3 regions of the Agarivorans sp. 2_MG-2023 genome follow, and region 3 is predicted to be linked to each of the others. Evidence: predicted binding sites of a transcription regulator. Region 3 holds the regulator's gene; each other region holds the start of a gene.
What was found. The regulator sigma-54, encoded in region 3, starts transcription at its own class of promoters, with help from an activator protein. The targets are predictions, from matches to a motif close to GTTGGCACGNNNNTNGNNT.

Region 1 (3,192 bases), on a different contig from region 3:
TTTCTGGTAGTGATTTTGTGCAAAAAAAGGCGCATTTAGCCACTGATTCGCGGTTTTTCTAGCCACTTTATGTTAACCTTTTGGCTCTTTTTATTGATTAGATTTAAGAGTTGAAATGAGCGATAAATATCAAGGCGCAGCAGCGCAAGCAAGTTACGGTTACGGCCTTCAAATTGGCGAGCAAATTGAGCGCGCAGCATTCGACGGATTAGAGCTAAATGCCATGTTAGATGGTATTCGTGATGTGATGAGTGGTGCTCAACCACAACTTGACGAAGCAGTAATTGGTGCGGCTTTCCAAGAAATCACTAAAGATATCGAAGCTAAAAAAGCTGAGCAGCATAAAGAAGCAATGGCTGAAGGCGAAACTTTTCTAGCTGAAAATGGTTCACGTCCTGAAATCAACAAAACTGAAACGGGTCTTCAGTACGAAGTACTTGTTGAAGGCGAAGGCGAAACTCCAAGCGCTAGCAGTAAAGTACAAGTTCACTATGAAGGTACTTTAATTTCTGGTGAAGTATTTGATAGCTCAGTTCAGCGTGGTCAACCTGCAGAGTTCCCTGTGAACGGCGTAATCAAAGGCTGGACCGAAGCACTACAACGCATGAAAGTGGGTGACAAGTGGAAACTTTACATCCCTCAAGAGCTAGCATATGGCTCACAAGGTGCTGGCGCGGCAATTCCTCCGTTTGCAGCATTAGTATTTGAAGTTGAGTTATTAGCTATTCTTGGCTAATAGCTATAAACCTTCTTAAAGAACCGGCCATTGGCCGGTTTTTTTGTATAGAATGACCCACCTGAATTACTCTACATTTTTCAATACACTCTCAATGATTGATTGAGCGCTGCCATCTTTAAGCATCTGTTTAAATACCTCATCGAGTTTTGCCGCTAGTTCGACATGATCTTTATGTACATAATGATAGAGCTTTAATTGGTCAACAGGTGGTTCAACTAAGCTAACATTGTTGAGCTTAAGCGCCTTTATACGCTTTAGGCCTAACCAGCGTTCTTCTACCACTAGGTCTGCTCTACCTATACTCATAAATCTTAAGGCTGAATCTAAGTCTTGAAGTTGGTTAGTTTTGGGAAAACCTAAGGTGGCTATTTCAGCTGCCTTTAAACTACTGCGATAAGCAATGCTGTAGGGTTTTAAGCTCTCATATCCTTCCACTTTTAGATCACTTAAACGAGTAAAAACCACATTCTCTGAGCTTAAGTAACTGGTAGGAATTTGAATTAAATTGGCGTACTTAGTCTGTAAATTGTCGATACGAAACATCTCCGCATCGTACACGCCGCTATTGGTTGCCTCCAAGGCGTTTGCGCTGGGTAATAACTCAAATACAACGCGTTCTCCCGCGCGGTAATATGCTTCAATTAATAAAGCTTGCCCCATTTCTGCGAGCGGCCCGCTAATCACTTGGGTTGTACGGTACGTTTTAGCGGATAGGGTGGGTGATAACATCAAGCAAAACAACAAATAGAATACAAGGTTCTTCATATTTCTTAACTTGTTTTAATACAATTCGTAGATTATAGAGACGAAAAACAAAATAGTCGAACACCTAAATAGCGGGTTATTTCCTTATGAATCGTTATGACTTGGGGTTTTGTCTCTCACTCGAAAACACTGATAAGTAACGGTATAGCCTTACGTACTATCTCTATTCTTGTGCGCCAAAGTTGTGCGACGGTGGTCTAAGTTAGTGAATTCATTGAAAAAATATAAATACCACTTAAGGGGTATAAATAATTTTAAGTTGATGATTTATAGCGTTAAAAAAATGTGATCTAGATCTTGGCACGTGATTGGCTACCTACTAAGTATTAACACCTTATGATTACTTCAAACTAGGTACTTAGGAGCAGGGATGCAAAAATTAATCACAGTTAACTTACAACAAATTATTAAAACAACCATTGCTACAGCTGTGCTCTCGGCCAGTGTTATTGGCTTTACTCATGCCGAAGTGGGAGAGCCTGAAAAAGAAGATTTAAAATTTGGTTTTATTAAGTTAACCGACATGGCGCCGTTAGCGGTAGCTTATGAGAAAGGCTACTTCGAAGACGAAGGCCTTTATGTTCAGCTAGAAGCACAAGCGAACTGGAAGGTTTTATTAGATAGGGTGATTACCGGTGAGCTAGATGGTGCTCATATGCTAGCGGGTCAGCCACTAGGTGCAACCATTGGTTTTGGTACTAAAGCCGACATTATTACAGCCTTCAGCATGGATTTAAACGGTAACGCGATTACTGTATCAAACGATATCTGGGCGCAAATGAAACCACATGTGCCTCATGAAGGCGGCAAGCCCGTTCACCCGATTAAAGCCGACGCGCTAAAGCCGGTTGTTGATAGTTACATTGAGCAAGGCAAGCCGTTCAATATGGGCATGGTGTTTCCAGTGTCTACCCACAACTACGAACTACGTTATTGGTTAGCGGCTGGCGGTATTCACCCTGGTTATTATGCGCCACATAAAGGTGATACCTCAGGCAAAATTGACGCAGATGCCCTGTTGTCGGTGACACCTCCACCGCAAATGCCATCTACTATGGAAGCCGGAACTATTTACGGTTACTGCGTGGGCGAACCTTGGAACCAACAAGCAGTATTTAAAGGCATTGGTGTACCGGTTGTTACCGATTACGAGATTTGGAAAAATAACCCAGAAAAAGTATTTGGGGTGAGTCAAGGCTGGGCTGATGAATACCCAAATACTCACATTCGGGTCGTTAAAGCGATGATTCGCGCCGCTAAGTGGTTAGACGAAGAGAACAACAAGAACCGTCCAGAAGCTGTGAAAATTTTGTCTAAAAGCCAATACGTGGGTGCCGATTACGACGTTATTGCTAACAGCATGACCGGTACTTTTGAGTACGAAAAAGGCGACAAACGTGAAGTGCCAGACTTTAACGTATTCTTCCGCTACAACGCGACTTACCCTTACTACAGCGATGCAATTTGGTATTTAACGCAAATGCGTCGTTGGGGACAAATTTCAGATAACAAACCAGATTCTTGGTACATGGATATTGCCAAAAAGGTTTACCGTCCAGACATTTACGCGACAGCGGCAAAAGAGCTGATTGCTGATGGTGTTATTGATGCCTCAGAGTTTCCTAACTTCCAAACTGAGACTGGTTTTAAACCACCGCAAACACACTTCATTGACAATATTGTATATG
Region 2 (3,192 bases), on a different contig from region 3:
CCAACTGGACATTCAGATTGAATCGACAAACCTTTAGCCAGCGGAAATAGCATTTCTACTTCATCAACCATGGTCGCTAGCTTTTTATCGCCACCAAACACGATGTCACGCTCTTGGAAATCAGAAGTGAAGTTCATGGTGCCAAAGCTATTTACACCCGTGTAACCGGTGTAATAGTTACGACGCCCAGCGCGTGAGTATTGGCCACAGCCAACTGGACCATGAGAGATATGTACCATATCTTTAATTGGTCCCCACACTACCCCTTTAGAGCCTGCGTAAGCACAACCACGCGCGGTCATTACACCGGGCAATGATTTACGGTTAGCGGTAATACAGCTGCCGGCTTCGCCGTCATTAGCACCTAAGTGCTTTTTGCGATCAGCTTTAGCTTTCTCTGGATAGACTTCTAGCACTTCATCGATCAGCGCTTGAGTCTCTGCTTTTTTATCTGACATTGCTGCCTCCTATAGCATTGATATATTCACTAAGATGAGTGATTAAGCCGTTGCTTCTTCAGCTGTTTGACCAATGATTGATTCGTCTTCTTCATCCATGATGCCGAATTCCATCAATAGTTCTTCAAGCTCGTCCATCGTTACCGGTGTAGGAACAACAAACAGTTGGTTTTCAATGATTTTGTTGGCTAACGTGCGGTATTCGTTGGCTTGGTTACACTTAGGGTTATATTCAATTACCGTCATACGGCGGATTTCAGCTTGTTGTACTACGTTGTCACGCGGTACGAAGTGGATCATTTGGGTACCGATTTTGGCGGCTAGTGCTTCAATTAGCTCATCTTCTCGGTCACATTTACGCGAGTTACAAATAAGACCTGCTAAACGCACACTACCCGTAGCAGCATACTTACAAATACCTTTTGAAATGTTGTTAGCGGCGTACATCGCCATCATTTCACCAGATACAACAATGTAGATTTCTTGCGCTTTGTTTTCGCGAATAGGCATGGCAAAACCACCACACACAACGTCACCAAGTACATCGTAAAATACAAAGTCTAAGTCTTCTTCGTATGCGCCCTCTTCTTCTAAAAAGTTAATGGCAGTAATAACACCACGACCAGCACAACCAACACCTGGCTCTGGGCCACCAGACTCAACACAGCGAACACCGCCATAGCCCACTTTAAGTACATCTTCTAACTCGATGTCTTCCACTGAGCCAGCTTCTGCAGCCATTTCCATGATGGTGTTTTGCGCTTTTGCATGTAAGATTAAGCGCGTTGAATCCGCCTTAGGATCACAACCAATAATCATTACTTTTTTGCCCGCTTCCGCTAAAGCTCCAACCAAGTTTTGAGTAGTGGTAGATTTACCAATACCGCCTTTTCCGTAAATTGCACATTGACGAATAGCCATAATATTTCTTCCTATTAGCTTGATTAACGGTTCCCGCAGTAGCTATTGCGAATACTGTTCCAAGCCTTCAGAAAAAATGTAAAGCACTGTAATATATGGATTTAATGTGTTTTCGAGTGTATTTAAACAATTGAACTAGCTGACAATCGCTCGAGCAAATGTCGCGTTTGTAGCAAAAGTGACTAGCGTATTGGAGGGATGGTTCGGTAATTTGGATGGTGTAGCGCATGAGCTAAAACTAATTTTGTGACCTATTAACACAAGCAATTAGCAGCGCTTAATGTCTATTAAGGAATAAGTCTTAGTAGCACATCAAGCCGGGTTAAATGGTGCACACAAGAAAATGACTAAAAATTAATAAAAATAGTAAGAATGAAATCTATGTAAATTCAAAGCGACTAAATAATGCTTTTAGGAGATTTGAACAAATATCCGCCTTTTAAACGCCTATAAAGCCCCTTTAAAGAGTGTTTATTGCTGCCTGGTTTTCGGCTAAACCGCAGTAGATAACGACTTTCTTAAGTAAATAGTTTACTAATTACTCATTAGTAAAAATTTTGTGCTAAACATTATGTTAGACAGATATTGTTTACAGTAAGGGCTAAAGGATGAAGCCAGTTGTCTACGTAGATATACAAGGACAAATTTGGAAAGTGATGGCCGATGGTCAGTGGGTGAAAGTAACGCCTTCTGAAATAGTCGACACCAGTGTTCCGTTAGTAAAAAACGTCATTAATGAGTTAGCTAAAAATCCGCTATTGGAAACAACTGCGGAAGATAGCGAGACCGCAGCTCCTCCCCTCTATTCTCCAAACACCACTAACAATAGTACCAACCCATCTAGTCAAGGCGCTTCATTTGTAGTTAGGGTGCAACCAACCTTAGATGAGACACTTCCAGAAGCGGGTTTTACTACCCAGAATAGTGATTTAAGTATTAGCGCCACTGAAAACCAAGGGGCTCAGGCCGATGCTATCCCCCCCTTGAGTAACGATGCCGTTATAACAGTAAATATTATTGACGGTGGTGATGGCTACGAAAACCAATTTGAAGTGCCCTCGGTAGTAATACAAGGAAACACCGTTGATGTTGAAGATGGCCGAGTGGTGGTAATCACCCTTACTGACGCTAGCGGACAAACCATTACCGTAAATGCAGTGGTCGACAACAACAGCTATCAATACCAAGGCTTAGACATTCAGCTGTTGAGTGAGGGTAAGATAGATGTAAATGCCAGCGTAACGGATTACTTTGGTCAATTTGTAGAGGCTAGCGATTCAACAATTAAAGATGTAGTGGCCACTATAGAAGCTGAAATAGATGGCCAAGGAGATCTTTATGTTAATCAGTATGAGCAATCCTCCACTCCTTTGCACGGTGACATAGTTGGCATAGAAAACGGACAAACCGTATTTGTTCAAATTACCGATCTTGCTGGTAACCAGCTTAATTTCACTACCGCGGTAGTTAACAACCAATGGCAAATTGCCAATAACGATTTATCTGGTCTACAAGATGGTGAGCTAAGCATTACCGCAAATGCTATAGATATTGCAGGTAATCCAGCAACAGCAACATCTACAATTACAAAAGATACCCAAGCAAGTATAGAAGCCTATATTGATGGCTTAGGCGACAACTACATAAACGCCTTGGAAGTTACCACCACAAGGTTATTTGGTGACGTAGCGAATATTGAGAACGGTCAAAGCATTAGCGTCAGCGTAAATGATGGCAATGGCAGACAGCTTAACTTTGAAACCACCGTTAGCAACAATAGCTGGCAGATTAACAATGTAGATTTAAGTTCACT
Region 3 (3,192 bases):
TAATAGATTCACATCAGGGCCGGCGTTGCGAATAATTTGGCCTATCGGTGAAGGTTCGTCTGGGAGGTTTCGAATATCGATACTTATTGCTACTTTAGAGTAAGTATTTTTTAAGTTATCGATAAGAGATTGCCATAACACAACCGGGAGGTTGTCTACGCAATAGTAGCCCAGATCTTCTAGTACTCTTAAGGCGACGGTTTTTCCTGAACCTGAACGCCCACTCACGATAATGAGTTCCATGACTATCCCTAACGGTGATTAGAGTATTAGGCTACCATGATGTCGTATAATTCGTCATCACTTTGTGCACAACGAAGTTGTTTACATACTTGCTTATCGTTAAGTTTTTCAGCTACTTGAGATAAGGTGTTGAGGTGTTGTTTACACTGATCTTCTGGTACCAGTAAGGCAAAAACCAAATCAACAGGTTTATTGTCAATGGCGTCAAAAGCAATTGGGGGATCACAACGTAAAAAAACAGCGGTTGTTTGATGCTGTTTATCAATGCGGCCATGAGGTATTGCCACGCCTTGCCCGATACCGGTGCTGCCCATTTTTTCTCTATTCAACAAACTCTCAAATATACATTGAGCTGTCGTATCTAGTTGGCCAGCGGCTAGTTCACTAATAATTTCTAAGGCGCGTTTTTTTGAAGAGCATTGGACTGCACTTTGAGTGCAATCCAAGCTTAGTACTTTATCTATTTGCATGGAGGTGACTAATGTTTGTTAAGTTTTTCTTTATGTTTGATAACTTGGCGGTCAAGTTTGTCGATGAGACCATCAATGGCGGCGTACATATCTGAATGTTCAGCGGTAGCGAATAATTCACCGCCATTTAAATGTAAGGTGGCTTCTGCGATTTGATTGAGCTTCTCGACGTTGAGGATGACATGAACATTGTTTATCTGGTCAAATCGTCGAGTGAGCTTGGCAAACTTGTTATGGACATATTCTTTTAAAGACTCAGTAATATCAACGTGGTGTCCGGTAAGATTAATTTGCATAAATATAGTCCCCTTGATTGGCCTTAAAGTAGGCTCTTACGTTGGTTAGAAGGTGGTATCGCTAAAGACTCACGATATTTTGCAATCGTACGTCTTGCCACCTTGATCCCCTGATCTGCCAAAATATCAGCAATCTTACTATCGCTGAGAGGTTTACTGGTATTTTCGGCAGCAACCAGTTTCTTAATTAATGCACGAATAGCGGTAGATGAACATTCACCGCCGCCATCGGTAGCCACATGGCTAGAGAAGAAATATTTAAGTTCGAAAATGCCGCGAGGTGTATGCATGAATTTTTGAGTTGTTACTCGAGAAATCGTTGATTCGTGCATTTCTACTGCTTCGGCCACATCGTTCAGCACCATTGGCTTCATTGCTTCTTCACCGTATTCGAAGAAGGCTTGTTGGTGGTGAACGATACAGTTAGAGACTTTGAGTAAGGTTTCGTTGCGGCTTTCAATGCTCTTAATAAACCACTTGGCTTCTTGTAAGTGGCTACGGATAAACTGAGTATCGGTAGCATTAGACGTTTTACTTAAGGATGCATAGTGAGAGTTTACTCTTAGCTTCGGCATCGCATCGGGGTTTAGCTCTACCACCCAGCGACCTTGGCGCTTCACTACGGAAACATCGGGGATAACGTATTGGGCTTGGTTTGGCTCAACAGCGTTACCCGGGCGTGGTTCTAAGGTGTGAATTAAACGCATCACTTCGCGTAGCTGGTCTTCTTTTAACTTGGTCTTTCGAGCCAATAAGCGAAAATCTCGATTGGCTAATACATCGATATGGTTAGACACCACATCTTTGGCTTCATTTAGCCATGGTGTTTCTGGGGAAAAACGACTTAATTGAATTAACAAGCATTCTTGTAGCGAGCGCGCGGCAATGCCTACGGGGTCGAAATGCTGAATCCGTTTTAGTACTGCTTCAATTTCGTCAAGCTCTACATCTAAGTCGTTATTGTCACTAGAATTGAGGCCATCTAATAATTGTTCACAATCCTGTGTGAGGTAACCTGATTCATCTACTGCATCAATAATGGCTAAAGCAATGGCTTGGTCTACTTCGCTGAAAGGAGTAAGGCGCATTTGCCACAGCATGTGATCTTGTAAGGAATCAACGGTTTCACCTTGGAATAACATATCGTTGTCGTCACCACCGCCACTGCCGCTCGATGAGCTAGCTGGCGCGGAACTGGCGCTATAAATATCGTCCCAAGTGGAGTCTACGGGTAGGTCATCAGAAACAGTTTCTTGGTTAATGGCATCGCCAGCTTCCATTTGGCTGCTGTCTACGTCGGCGCTAGATTCGGCTTCTGTAGATTTTTCATTGGCTGACTTAGCGTCTGTTGCGTCACTATCATTCGAATGTGACTCATCCGCCTCAAGCAGAGGGTTACTTTCCAGAGCCTCTTGAATTTCTTGCTGTAAATCCAGGGTTGAAAGCTGGAGTAAGCGTATGGCCTGTTGTAACTGGGGGGTCATGGTTAACTGCTGACCAAGACGCAACTGCAAAGATGCTTTCATTAACTACCGCTATCCCTTCTTTTTATATTATTTTCTAAGCTGCACTTTAACTATAGCTTGAATTGTTCACCGAGATAAACTCGTTTCACGTGCTCGTTTTCAAGTATTTCTTGTGGCTTACCTGAGGCTATCAATTCACCCTGACTAACGATATAGGCATGCTCACAAACATCGAGAGTTTCCCTTACATTGTGGTCGGTAATTAATACACCTAGACCGCGATCACGCAGGTGTTCAATGATTTTTTTAATATCAATAACGGAAATAGGATCTACCCCAGCGAAGGGTTCGTCAAGCAAAATAAACTTAGGGGCTGCGGCTAAGGCGCGGGCAATTTCTACCCGGCGACGCTCTCCGCCTGATAGGCTCATACCGAGATTTTTGCGAATATGGCCAATATGAAACTCTTCTAGCAAATCGTCCAGTGCGCCAATTTGCTGCTCTTTGTCCAAATCCTTACGGGTTTCTAATACTGCTAGAATATTTTTTTCTACCGATAAACGGCGAAAGATAGAGGCTTCTTGGGGAAGATAACCAATGCCTTTTCGTGCTCGAGTATGCATAGCGGTGCTAGACAGATCATCGTCATCGATAAGTATTCGGCCTTGGTCTCGTGGCACTAGACCAACCACCATGTAGAAGGTAGTGGTTTTACCG

Region 1: Q4549_RS02920 (CmpA/NrtA family ABC transporter substrate-binding protein) is a predicted target of sigma-54. The motif match lies at 1,801-1,819, and genes of this name have one in related genera.
Region 2: nifH (nitrogenase iron protein) is a predicted target of sigma-54. The motif match lies at 1,425-1,443, and genes of this name have one in related genera.

Annotation. Positions count from the first base shown of each region.
Region 1 is NZ_JAUORQ010000002.1:46,889-50,080, reverse strand. Features, by position in the region: gene Q4549_RS02935 (N-acetyltransferase) at 1-62, shown strand, start outside; gene Q4549_RS02930 (FKBP-type peptidyl-prolyl cis-trans isomerase) at 116-736, shown strand; gene Q4549_RS02925 (ABC transporter substrate-binding protein) at 803-1,504, opposite strand; gene Q4549_RS02920 (CmpA/NrtA family ABC transporter substrate-binding protein) at 1,875-3,192, shown strand, end outside.
Region 2 is NZ_JAUORQ010000001.1:515,216-518,407, reverse strand. Features, by position in the region: gene nifD (nitrogenase molybdenum-iron protein alpha chain) at 1-458, opposite strand, end outside; gene nifH (nitrogenase iron protein) at 501-1,379, opposite strand; gene Q4549_RS02190 (hypothetical protein) at 1,988-3,192, shown strand, end outside.
Region 3 is NZ_JAUORQ010000011.1:45,210-48,401, forward strand. Features, by position in the region: gene rapZ (RNase adapter RapZ) at 1-243, opposite strand, end outside; gene ptsN (PTS IIA-like nitrogen regulatory protein PtsN) at 270-713, opposite strand; gene hpf (ribosome hibernation promoting factor) at 722-1,009, opposite strand; gene Q4549_RS16260 (RNA polymerase factor sigma-54) at 1,033-2,535, opposite strand; gene lptB (LPS export ABC transporter ATP-binding protein) at 2,586-3,192, opposite strand, start outside.